DNA from 2 places in the Streptomyces sp. NPDC005408 genome. Region 2 is predicted to be linked to the other one. Evidence: riboswitches for the same ligand, from Rfam matches in the RefSeq annotation. Region 2 holds a riboswitch; the other holds the start of a gene.
The links. A riboswitch is a leader RNA that binds a small molecule or an ion and turns the genes downstream of it on or off. The one in region 2 is predicted to bind glycine.

Region 1: another riboswitch for glycine. It lies ahead of gcvP (aminomethyl-transferring glycine dehydrogenase); the one in region 2 lies ahead of gcvT (glycine cleavage system aminomethyltransferase GcvT).

What each region holds. Positions count from the first base shown of each region.
Region 1 is NZ_JBEXEX010000049.1:40,631-46,786, reverse strand. It holds gene ABZS64_RS31590 (bifunctional nuclease family protein) at 1-195, shown strand, start outside; gene ABZS64_RS31585 (MerR family transcriptional regulator) at 363-959, shown strand; gene ABZS64_RS31580 (DNA polymerase IV) at 1,028-2,542, shown strand; gene ABZS64_RS31575 (PRC-barrel domain-containing protein) at 2,455-2,835, opposite strand; glycine riboswitch at 2,950-3,046, shown strand; gene gcvP (aminomethyl-transferring glycine dehydrogenase) at 3,224-6,109, shown strand.
Region 2 is NZ_JBEXEX010000015.1:60,116-66,271, forward strand. It holds gene ABZS64_RS16715 (L-serine ammonia-lyase) at 1-459, opposite strand, end outside; gene glyA (serine hydroxymethyltransferase) at 586-1,845, opposite strand; gene gcvH (glycine cleavage system protein GcvH) at 1,868-2,242, opposite strand; gene gcvT (glycine cleavage system aminomethyltransferase GcvT) at 2,302-3,426, opposite strand; glycine riboswitch at 3,575-3,672, opposite strand; gene ABZS64_RS16735 (AAA family ATPase) at 3,843-4,505, shown strand; gene ABZS64_RS16740 (enhanced serine sensitivity protein SseB) at 4,647-5,417, shown strand; gene ABZS64_RS16745 (enhanced serine sensitivity protein SseB C-terminal domain-containing protein) at 5,485-6,156, shown strand, end outside.

The DNA.
Region 1 (6,156 bases), on a different contig from region 2:
GGAGTCGAGGTGAGCGCAAGGCCGTCCGACGCCATAGCGCTGGCCCTGCGCACCGGTACGCCGATCTACGGCAGCGACGGGGTCCTCGACGACGCGGGAATCGCCATCCCGGACGAGCAGGAGGACGAGGTGGAGAAGTTCCGCGAGTTCCTCGATCAGATCTCGCCCGAGGACTTCGGCACCAACAGCCAGTGACCGTCCGGACGGGCGGCGTGGGCGCATTCGAGTAGCCTTTCCCCGAACAGGGGCACGGGAAACCACTCTCAGGGTGATTATCACTCGGCGTGCCGAGTGTGGCGATCGTTGACGCACCCCTGGTGACTGCCTACCGTCGAGTGGGCAGGTCAAGGACGGAGGTCGGCGTGAGAAGCAGCGGCGACGGTACGGCTGGGGGTGCCCCCGGACGGAGTCTGGGGGAGGGCGGGCTGCATCCGCTTCACGAGAGTGTGGCCGACCCCGCGAGGGAGACGATCGGCTACCGAGGGCCGACCGCGTGTGCGGCGGCGGGCATCACCTACCGCCAGCTCGACTACTGGGCGCGCACCGGGCTGGTCGAGCCCAGCGTGCGGCCGGCGTACGGATCGGGAACCCAGCGGCTCTACAGCTTCCGCGATGTGGTCGTCCTCAAGATCGTCAAGCGTTTCCTGGACACCGGAGTCGCTCTGCAGAACATCCGTACCGCGGTGCAGCATCTGCGGGCGCGTGGCTTCTCGGACCTGGAGCGCATGACGCTGATGAGCGACGGTGCCACCGTCTACGAGTGCTCGTCGCCCGACGAGGTCGTCGATCTGCTCCAGGGCGGTCAGGGGATCTTCGGGATCGCCGTCGGCGTGGTCTGGCGGGATGTCGAGGCGGCGCTGTCGCAGCTGCACGGCGAGCTGATCGACACCGGCGAGACGCTGATCGGGAACAACCCCGCGGACGAGCTGGCCAGGCGCAGGCGCGACCGGGCCGTCTGAGCGCCGCGGCCGACGAGGACCCGCTCTGGTTGGGGCCATTGTCAGTGGCGTAGGGCAGCATCGGAGATGTGAGATCCGCGCCGACGATTCTGCATCTGGACATGGATGCGTTCTTCGCCGCCGCCGAGCAGGCGGCGAAGCCGAGTCTGCGCGGAAAGCCGGTGGTCGTCGGCGGGCTGGGGCCGCGTGGGGTCGTGGCCACCGCCTCGTACGAGGCGCGGCGCTTCGGGGTCCACTCCGCGATGCCGATGGCGCAGGCCAGACGGCTCGCGCCCAATGCCGCGTATCTCGTGCCCCGCTTCTCGCTCTACCGCACAATCAGCGAGCAGGTGATGGAGCTGCTGGGCAGGCTCTCACCGCTGGTGGAACCGCTGAGCCTGGACGAGGCCTTCGTGGACCTGGAGGCGGGCGGCGCTGCCGACGACTCCGCCTCCGCCCGGGCGACCGGCGAGCGATTGCGCGCGGACATCCGCGCGTTCACGGGTCTCACCGGGTCCGTCGGCCTCGCCGGATCCAAAATGCTCGCCAAGATCGCCTCCGAGCAGGCGAAACCCGACGGTCTGCTGCTCATCGAGCCGGGTACGGAGCGTGAGCTGCTGGGGCCGATGTCGGTGCGGACGCTGCCCGGGGTCGGCCCGGCGACCGGGGAGCATCTGCGGCGGGCCGGTATGACGACCGTCGCCGAGCTCGCGGAGGCGGGCGAGGACGAGCTCGTACGGCTGCTGGGCAAGGCGCACGGGGCCGCGCTGTTCCGGATGGCCGTGGGGTACGACGACCGGCCGGTGGTCGCCGAGCGGGACACGAAGTCGGTGTCGGTCGAGGACACCTTCGATGTGGATCTGCACGACCGGGTGCGAGTGCGGATCGAGGTGGAGCGGCTCGCCGACCGATGTGTGCAGAGGCTGAGGGCGTCAGGTCACTCGGGGCGGACCATTGTGCTGAAGGTGCGGAGGTACGACTTCTCGACGCTGACGCGTTCGGAGACGCTGCGCGGGCCGACCGACGATCCCTCGGTGGTGCGGGAGGCCGCCGGGCGGCTGCTGGAGGCCGTGGACACCACGGGCGGGGTACGGCTGCTGGGGGTGGGCGTCACCGGGCTCACCGACTACACCCAGGAGGACCTCTTCGCCCAGGCTGCGGCCGAGGAACAGGCCGCAGCTGAGGAGCATGCTGCCGACGAGCCGGCCGGATCGGCACACGATGCGGCGCCGGGCGACCGCGAGGCCCATGAGGGGGACGTGGCGGGCGTTGCGGAGCCCGTGGCGCACGCGGAGCGGCGCTGGGCGGCCGGGCACGATGTACGGCATGCCGAGTACGGGGCGGGGTGGGTGCAGGGCAGCGGCGTCGGACGGGTCACCGTGCGCTTCGAGGAACCGGGGTCGCCGCCGGGACGGGTACGCACCTTCCGCGTCGACGACCCGGATCTCGAGCCCTCGGACCCGCTGCCGCTGGTGCCGCTGCCCACGGATCAGGCCGTTGCGGAGCAGGGCCCTGGTCAGTCCTCCTGGCCCGCGACGCGGCCGAAGGAGGTGTCCCCGGACGGAGTCGGCGTCTCGGGTGCCTCGGAGAGATCGAGGCCGTAGTGGTGATAGAGCTGCAGCTCCTGCTCCGGGGAGAGATGACGGCCGACGCCGAAGTCCGGCGCGTCCTTGATCAGCGAGCGTTCGTACGGGACATGCAGGGTGTCGTCGACCACCTTGCTGGGCTCCAGCGGGACGAAAGCGTCCCTGCCGAACAGGCCGGTGCGCACAGCCGCCCACTCGGGGACGCCTGTTGCATCGTCGAGATAAACCTCGTCCACAGTCCCGATCTTGGTGCCGTTGCGGTCGAACGCCTTGCGGCCGATCAGGCTGCGCGGATCGATGTCGGTCTGCACGGTCCCTCCAATAGGTCGCAACTGCTGTTTAAATACTACAAAAGTGCACATCGAGGCTGTCGGCCACTTGAGCGATCGGTGCGAGGCCGCGCTGGTAGGCTGGCAGGCGGCTGCTGACCCCGTGCGGGAGAGTCCACCGGTAACACTCCGGCGGCGCCGAAGGAGCAAATCCTCCCCGGAATCTCTCAGGCCCCTGTACCGCACGGACGAGGTCACTCTGGAAAGCAGGGCGGGCGTCGACGGCATCCGCTCTCACCGACGGTGAAAGCCGGTGTGCCCCCGTGCGCGCCGGTGAAGCTCTCAGGTTGAGATGACAGAGGGGGAGGCCGTCCGGGCATCCGCGCCGTGATGCCCCTCGCCGGTCGTGTCAGACCAGGAGGCCTCCTAAATGACCGCCAACCGCATTCCGCTCTCTCAGCTCGAGCAGGGCATCCCCTTCGAGCAGCGCCACATCGGGCCCGACGCCGAGGCCCAGGCCAAGATGCTGGCGCACGTGGGGTACGGCTCGCTCGACGAGCTGACCGCCGCCGCGGTGCCTGACGTGATCAAGAGCGCGGAGGCGCTGAACCTCCCGGGCGCGCGCACCGAGGCCGACGTCCTCGCCGAGCTGCGCACCCTGGCCGACCGTAACCAGGTCCTCGCGCCGATGATCGGCCTCGGCTACTACGGCACCTTCACACCGCCGGTCATCCTGCGCAATGTCATGGAGAACCCGGCCTGGTACACCGCGTACACGCCCTACCAGCCGGAGATCTCCCAGGGCCGCCTCGAGGCGCTGCTCAACTTCCAGACGATGGTCGCCGATCTGACCGGCCTGCCCACCTCGGGCGCGTCGCTGCTCGACGAGGGCACGGCCGCAGCCGAGGCCATGTCGCTCGCCCGCCGGATCGGCAAGGTCAAGAACGGTGTGTTCCTGGTCGACGCCGATGCTCTGCCGCAGACCCTCGCGGTGATCGAGACCCGCGCCGAGCCGACCGGTGTGGAGGTCGTCAGCGCCGACCTGAGCGAGGGCATCCCCGCCGAGATCGCCGAGCGCGGCGTCTTCGGCGTACTGCTCCAGTACCCCGGCGCCTCCGGTGCCGTCCGTGACCTCAAGCCCGTCATCGAGCAGGCGCACGAGCTCGGCGCGATCGTCACCGTCGCCGCCGACCTGCTGGCGCTGACCCTGCTCACCTCGCCCGGCGAGCTGGGAGCAGACATCGCGGTGGGCACCACGCAGCGTTTCGGCGTCCCGATGGGCTTCGGCGGCCCGCACGCCGGTTACATGGCCGTCCGTGACAAGTTCGCGCGCAGCCTGCCGGGACGGCTCGTCGGAGTCTCCGTCGACGCGGACGGGAACAAGGCCTACCGGCTCGCGCTGCAGACCCGTGAGCAGCACATCCGCCGGGAGAAGGCCACCAGCAACATCTGCACCGCCCAGGTGCTGCTCGCCGTCATGGCGGGCATGTACGCCGTCTACCACGGCCCCGACGGCCTGCGGTCTATCGCGCAGCGCACCCACCGCTACGCGACGCTGCTCGCCGAGGGACTGCGGGCCGGTGGCGTCGAGGTCGTGCACGGCTCGTACTTCGACACCCTGACCGCGCGCGTGCCCGGCAAGGCCGCCGAGGCGCTCGCCGCCGCCCGCGCGGGCGGGGTCAACCTCCACCTCGTCGACGCCGACACCCTCTCGATCGCCTGCGACGAGACGACCGGACGTACGGAGCTGGACGTTGTCTGGGCGGCCTTCGGTGTCGAAGGCGACATCGAGGCGCTCGACGCGGCGACCGCGGACGCGCTGCCGCAGGGTCTGCTGCGTACGGACGACTACCTCACCCACCCGGTCTTCCACGCGCACCGCTCCGAGACGGCGATGCTGCGGTACCTGCGCAAGCTCGCCGACCGGGACTACGCCCTGGACCGGGGCATGATCCCACTCGGGTCCTGCACCATGAAGCTGAACGCGACCACCGAGATGGAGCCGGTCACCTGGCCGGAGTTCGGGCAGATCCACCCCTTCGCCCCCATCGAGCAGGCCGCCGGATACCTCACGCTCATCCATGAGCTGGAGGAGCGCCTCGCCGAGGTCACCGGTTACGACGCGGTGTCCATTCAGCCCAACGCCGGTTCGCAGGGCGAGCTCGCCGGTCTGCTGGCGGTGCGCGCGTACCACCGCGCCAACGGTGACGACCAGCGCACCATCTGCCTCATCCCCTCCTCCGCGCACGGCACCAACGCCGCCAGTGCCGTGATGGCGGGCATGAAGGTCGTCGTGGTGAAGACCGCCGACGACGGCGAGGTCGACATCGAGGACCTGCGCGCCAAGATCGAGCAGTACCGCGACGAGCTCTCGGTCCTGATGATCACCTACCCGTCCACGCACGGTGTCTTCGAGGAGCACGTCGCCGACATCTGCGCCCAGGTCCACGAGGCCGGCGGCCAGGTGTACGTCGACGGCGCCAACCTCAACGCACTGGTGGGGCTCGCCAAGCCGGGCAAGTTCGGCGGCGACGTCTCGCACCTCAATCTGCACAAGACCTTCTGCATCCCGCACGGCGGCGGCGGTCCGGGCGTCGGTCCGGTGGGTGTGCGCTCGCACCTCGCCCCCTACCTCCCGAACCACCCGCTCCAGCCGGCCGCGGGCCCCGAGACGGGTGTCGGTCCGATCTCGGCCGCTCCCTGGGGCTCGGCGGGCATCCTGCCGATCTCGTGGGCGTACGTACGTCTCATGGGCGGCGAGGGCCTCAAGCGCGCGACGCAGGTCGCCGTGCTCGCGGCCAATTACATCGCCAAGCGTCTTGAGCCGCACTACCCGGTGCTCTACACCGGCCCGGCCGGTCTCGTCGCGCACGAGTGCATCGTGGATCTGCGGCCGCTGTCGAAGTCGACCGGCGTCAGCGTCGACGACATCGCCAAGCGACTGATCGACTACGGTTTCCACGCGCCGACGATGTCCTTCCCGGTGGCCGGCACGCTGATGATCGAGCCCACGGAGAGCGAGGACCTGACCGAGATCGACCGCTTCTGCGACACCATGATCGCGATTCGCGGTGAGATCGAGAAGGTCGCCTCGGGCGAGTGGCCCGCGCAGGACAATCCGCTGAGCAACGCCCCGCACACCGCGGCGGCGCTGGGCGGCGAGTGGGAGCACCCGTACAGCCGCGAGGAGGCGGTCTTCCCGGCCGGGGTGAGCGCCGCGGACAAGTACTGGCCGCCGGTGCGCCGGATCGACGGTGCGTTCGGCGACCGTAACCTCGTCTGCTCCTGCCCGCCGCTGGACGAGTACGACAACTGACGGACAGCGCCGGACAGGCAGCGCGCATGCGTCAGGGCCGGTGCGGA
Region 2 (6,156 bases):
GACGAAGCCGCCGCCGACCGAGTAGTACGTCTTCTCCAGGACGAGGGTGCCCTCGGCGTCGTACGCGAAGATCGTCATGCCGTTGGCGTGGTACGGCAGCGCCTTGCGGCGGTGCAGGATCAGGTCCTTGTCGAAGTCGAAGCCGATCTCGTGCACACCGAGCAGGCTGATCCGGCCGCTGGTGCGGATGGCCTCGACCTGGGCGTCGGCGGTCTCGACGTCGACGGTGCGCGGGGAGTTGCCCTCGAGGCCGAGCAGGACGGCCTTGGGGGTGCCGTGGCCGTGGCCGGTCGCGCCGAGCGAGCCGAAGAGCTCGGCGCGTATGGAGGTCGTGTGGGCCAGCAGGCCCTCGTTCTTGAGGCGCCGGGCGAACATACGGGCCGCCCGCATAGGGCCGACCGTGTGCGAGCTGGACGGGCCGATGCCGATCGAGAACAGGTCGAAGACCGAGATGGCCACGGGGAACTCCTAGCGAGGGTTGGTAGACGCCGTTGTCTGCCGGGTATTGCAGAACGCGGTACGCGGTGCGGGGCACCGCGCTCACGTCCAGTGTGCGCGGTGCCCCGTTTGTTTTGCTTAGGGCTGTTACAGCCCAGGGTAAAGCGGGTGCTTCGCGGCGAGCGCCGAGACCCGTGCGCTCAGCACCTCGGTGTCGTACGAAGGCTTCAGCGCCTCGGCGATGATGTCCGCGACCTCGTGGAAGTCCTCGTCCTGGAAACCGCGGGTGGCCAGCGCGGGGGTGCCGATCCGCAGACCCGAGGTGACCATGGGCGGTCGCGGGTCGTTCGGAATGGCGTTGCGGTTGACCGTGATGCCCACCTCGTGGAGGCGGTCCTCGGCCTGCTGGCCGTCCAGCTCGGAGTTGCGCAGGTCGACCAGGACCAGGTGCACGTCCGTGCCGCCCGACAGGACGGAGACGCCGTGCTCCTTGACGTCGTCCTGGATCAGGCGCTCGGCGAGGATGCGGGCACCGTCCAGCGTGCGCTGCTGGCGCTCCTTGAAGTCCTCGGAGGCCGCGACCTTGAAGGAGACCGCCTTCGCCGCGATGACGTGCTCCAGCGGACCGCCCTGCTGACCGGGGAAGACCGCGGAGTTGATCTTCTTGGCGAGCTCCTGCGTCGACAGGATCACACCGCCGCGCGGACCGCCGAGGGTCTTGTGCGTGGTGGTGGTGACGACATGCGCGTGCGGCACCGGGTTGGGGTGCAGTCCGGCGGCGACGAGACCCGCGAAGTGGGCCATGTCGACCATCAGATACGCGCCGACCTCGTCCGCGATGCGGCGGAAGGCGGCGAAGTCCAGCTGACGCGGGTACGCGGACCAGCCGGCCACGATCAGCTTCGGCTTGGACTCCTTGGCGAGGCGCTCGACCTCGGCCATGTCGACCTGGCCGGTCTGCTCGTCCACGTGGTAGGCGACCACGTTGTAGAGCTTGCCGGAGAAGTTGATCTTCATGCCGTGCGTCAGGTGACCGCCGTGGGCCAGGCTCAGGCCCATGATCGTGTCGCCCGGCTTGAGCAGCGCGAACATCGCGGCCGCGTTCGCCTGGGCGCCCGAGTGCGGCTGCACGTTGGCGTGCTCGGCACCGAAGAGGGCCTTGATGCGGTCGATGGCGATCTGCTCGACGACATCGACGTGCTCGCAGCCACCGTAGTAACGGCGGCCGGGGTAGCCCTCGGCGTACTTGTTGGTGAGGACGGAGCCCTGGGCCTCCATGACCGCGACCGGAGCGAAGTTCTCCGAGGCGATCATCTCGAGGGTGGACTGCTGGCGGTGGAGCTCGGCGTCGACAGCGGCGGCGACGTCCGGGTCCAGCTCGTGGAGAGGGGTGTTGAGAAGCGACATCAGGCGATCCCTACGGTCGTGGTCAGCCGGAGAACTCGGTGTACTCGTCGGCGGAGAGCAGATCCTTCGGCTCCTCCGCGACGCGCACCTTGAAGAGCCAGCCACCCTCGAAGGGGGCGGAGTTCACCAGGGACGGGTCGTCCACGACGTCCTGGTTGGCGGCGACGATCTCACCGGTGACCGGGGAGTACAGGTCGCTGACGGACTTGGTCGACTCCAGCTCGCCGCAGGTCTCGCCCGCGGTCACCGTGTCACCGACCTCCGGGAGCTGTACGTACACCACGTCGCCGAGCGCGTTGGCCGCGTGCTCCGTGATGCCGACCGTCGACACGCCGTCCTCGGCGGCCGACAGCCACTCGTGCTCCTTGCTGTAGCGCAGCTGCTGGGGGTTGCTCATGGCCTGAATTCTCCTGTACGCGGGGGAGTGCTGGTGAACGGGCGGGGTGGTGCTGAAGATCACTTCTGGCGCTTGTAGAACGGCAGCGCGACAACCTCGTACGGCTCATGCGTACCGCGGATGTCGACGCCGACGCCCTCGCTGCCCGGCGTGGCGTGCGCCGCGTCCACATAGGCGATGGCGATCGGCTTGCCCAGAGTCGGCGACGGGGCGCCCGAAGTGACCTCGCCGATCACCTCGCCGCCGGCGACGACGGGCATACCGGCGCGCGGGACCCGGCGGCCCTCGGCGATCAGACCGACGAGCTTGCGCGGCGGGTTGGTCTCGGCGCGCTCGGCCGCGGCCTGCAGGGCCTCGCGGCCCACGAAGCGCCCGTCGTTGCTGGTCTTCTCGAACTTCACGACCCGGCCCAGGCCAGCGTCGAACGGGGTCAGCGCGGTCGTCAGCTCATGCCCGTACAGCGGCATGCCCGCCTCCAGGCGCAGGGTGTCGCGGCAGGAGAGTCCGCAGGGGATGAGACCGACCGGGGCACCGGCCTCGGTCAGCGCCTGCCAGAGCTTCTCGGCGTGCTGGGGCTCGACGAAGAGCTCGAAGCCGTCCTCGCCGGTGTAGCCGGTGCGGGCGATCAGGGCGGGGACGCCCGCGACCGTGCCGGGCAGACCCGCGTAGTACTTGAGACCGTCGAGGTCGGCATCGGTGAGCGACTTCAGGATGCCGGGGGACTCGGGGCCCTGGACGGCGATCAGGGCATACGCGTCACGGTCGTCGCGGACCTCGGCGTCGAAGCCCTGCGAGCGCTCGGTCAGCGCGTCGAGGACGATCTGGGCGTTGCCCGCGTTGGCGACGACCATGTACTCGCTCTCGCCAAGGCGGTAGACGATCAGGTCGTCGACGATGCCGCCGTCCTCGCGGCAGATCATCGTGTAGCGGGCGCGGCCGACGCCGACGGAGCCGATGTTGCCGACCAGCGCGTGGTCGAGGAGATCGGCGGCCTTGGGACCGGTGACGGTGATCTCGCCCATGTGGGAGAGGTCGAAGAGTCCCGCCTTGGTGCGGACGGCGTTGTGCTCGTCGCGCTCACTGGCGTACCGCAGCGGCATGTCCCAGCCCGCGAAGTCGGTCATGGTCGCGCCCAGCGACCGGTGCAGGGCGTCGAGGGCAGTGAGACGGGGGGCGTTGCTCATAGATGTGGCTCCCAGGGCAGGCCGACGAGGACGATCCTCCCCATCTGTCATCGGAACCTGAGAGGTTCGTCGCAACCGCACGTACAGGTGGTTGCGACTTGCACCTTGGGTGGAGCCGCTCGGTGGCGGCTCGCTTTTCAGATCTGCCTCATCACACGCGGTACGGGGCCTGAGAGATTCAAGGGAGGGACTTGCTCCTTCGGCGCCCGGCGCACACAGTGGCCAGGACTCTCCCGCGTGGATTCAAGCGGCCGGTATGCAGTTGGCGCGCACATCATTGCACGCATCGTGGCGGAGCGGGGTCCGAGGCTCTCGGCCGGTCCCCGGCGGGCCTCGGCTGCAAAACGGTTGTGCCGCATTACCGTTTCTTTACACTTCATGGGCAAGGGTGGGTGACCCGGACATGGGGGAGGGTGATGACGTTGCGGCGGTCCGAGGCCTATGCGACGACCGCGGGGGTGTCGGCCCGGCCGGACGTGCCCGCCCGGCGGCTGCTGGGGGCGCCCGCGCCCGTGCTGCGTGATCTGAGGGACCGCTCGGGGCGCGGCCCGCGCACCCTCGTCTTCGCCGCCGGTGACGTGGTGGTCGTCTCCGGTCTGCCCGGCAGCGGAAAGTCCACGCTGATCCGGCGTGCGGCGAGCGGCCGCGGCATCGACTCGCAGGACACCCGCGACCGGTGGGACGCCCGGATGCCACGGCTGCTGCCGTACGCCGTCTACCGCCCGCTGGTGCGGATCGCCCACTACGCCGGACTGCGGCGCGCGCTGCGCTCCGGCGAGAGCGTCGTCGTGCACGACTGCGGTACCCAGGCCTGGGTACGGCGCTGGCTGGCCCGCGAGGCGCGCCGCCGCGGCAGCGGACTCCATCTGGTGCTGCTCGACGTGACCCCCGCGGTCGCCCGCGCGGGGCAGCGGGAGCGCGGCCGGGGAGTCTCCGGCTATGCCTTCGCCCGGCACCGGCGCGCGGTGGGCCGCCTGATCGCCGCCGCGGAGGCGGGCCGGCTGCCGGCGGGCTGCGCTTCGGCGGTCCTGCTCGACCGCGACGCGGCGGGCACGCTGGGCCGGGTCGGCTTCCAGTAAGCCGGGGGAGGGGGCGCCTAAAATCAGCCCAGCCGGCGTTTGAGGCGCGGGGTCCGGGGCGGAGCCCCAGGCGGGTCCACCGGCGCGCGGCATTAGGGTCGGTGGCGCAGACCGTACGACGCCGGGGGAGAAGGACCGCACATGCAGACACCGGAGCACGCCCATCCGCATCCCTACGGCGGCTGGCCGGTCAACGAGCTCGAAGAGGTGCTCGCCGCATCCCTCGGCAATGCCTCCGCCGGTGGCCGCCTCGTCGAGGTGCTCGGCCGCAGCCAGGTCTGGGTGCCGCTGCCCAGCGGCGGCAGCCCCGACCACCCGAATCTCGATCTGCCCACGATGGAGATCGAGGGGGCCGCATACGTCCCGGTCTTCAGCTCCGAGCAGCAGTTCATGGCCTGCGTCGGCAGCCATATGTCCTTCACCGTCGCCCCCGCCCGCGAGTTCGCCCGCGGACTGCCCCCGCAGCTCGGCATCGCCGTCAACCCGGGCGGCACCGTCGGCGCCCCGCTGCCGCCGCCCGCCGTCGCCGAACTGTGCCGCGCCGGCCGCAATCCCCTGGACGGTCCCGCGAGCGGCGGCCGGGTCCGCCTCTTCGAACCGGACTGGCAGGAGGAGCCGGTGGACTTCCTGGCCGCCGCGGCCGGCGAGTTCGAGTCCTCCGGGGTCGTGCTGACGGCCCGCCGCGCGCTCGCTTCCATCGAGGGCGACGCGCCGACCCTGTTCATCGGCGTCCAGGTCTCCTCCTGGGAGGGCGCGGACCGCAACGCCCCGATGGACGCGCTCGGCCGGGCGCTCGGCCGGGTCCAGGTGCCCTGGGCGGTCAATCTCGTACTTCTGGATGTCGCGCAGGACCCAGTCGGAGAGTGGATGCTTGAGCGAGTGCGGCCCTTCTACCTACGACAGCACGTGTAGTGGTCAAGTCGTTGTCAGGACTGCCGTTTAAGCTGGATCGGTCGATCTAAGAGGGGCGGAACCCAGGGTGAGTGCGTCAGGCACCGCGGCGGCGGGGCAGGTCGAGCACATGCTGCGGCAGGTGACACCCGGACGCTATGACGCGTACGAGGCCCTGCTGCAGGCGATCGCCGACCCCGCGGGCAGCAGACTCTGGATGCTGCTCTGGCACGGCCAGGCCGGCTCGCCCGACGCCCAGTACGGGAACATGGAGGTCGACGGCATCGGCTACGCGCCGTGCGTGACCTCCGCCCAGGAGCTCTCCGTCTCCGGCTGGAACCGCGCGCACGAAGTCATCAGCGGCCCCGACATCGCCCGCGCCCTGTACCCCGAGCGCTGGGGGATCTGGCTCAACCCGCACGCCCCCGGCGGCGGCGTCGGCATCCCCTGGCTCGATCTGCGCCGGATCGCCACGGGCCTCGACCGGATGCCCGCCGGCCCGCTGCGGCTGTCCGAACCGGCCATCGAGATCCCGCACTTCTACGGCCTGCTCTCGCAGAACGCCCACCGCACTTCCGCGGTCCGCTCGCTGCGCCGCGCCTGGGTGCAGCCCGCGCTCGGCGCTCCGTATCTCGCCATCGGGCTCGATCTGTACGACACGAGCAGGCAGTCCGTGGACACGGTGCGGGCGATGATGCAGCAGTCGATCGCCGCGGTCCCGGACGGGCTGCCGGTCTCCACGGTCGCGATGTCCGACGAG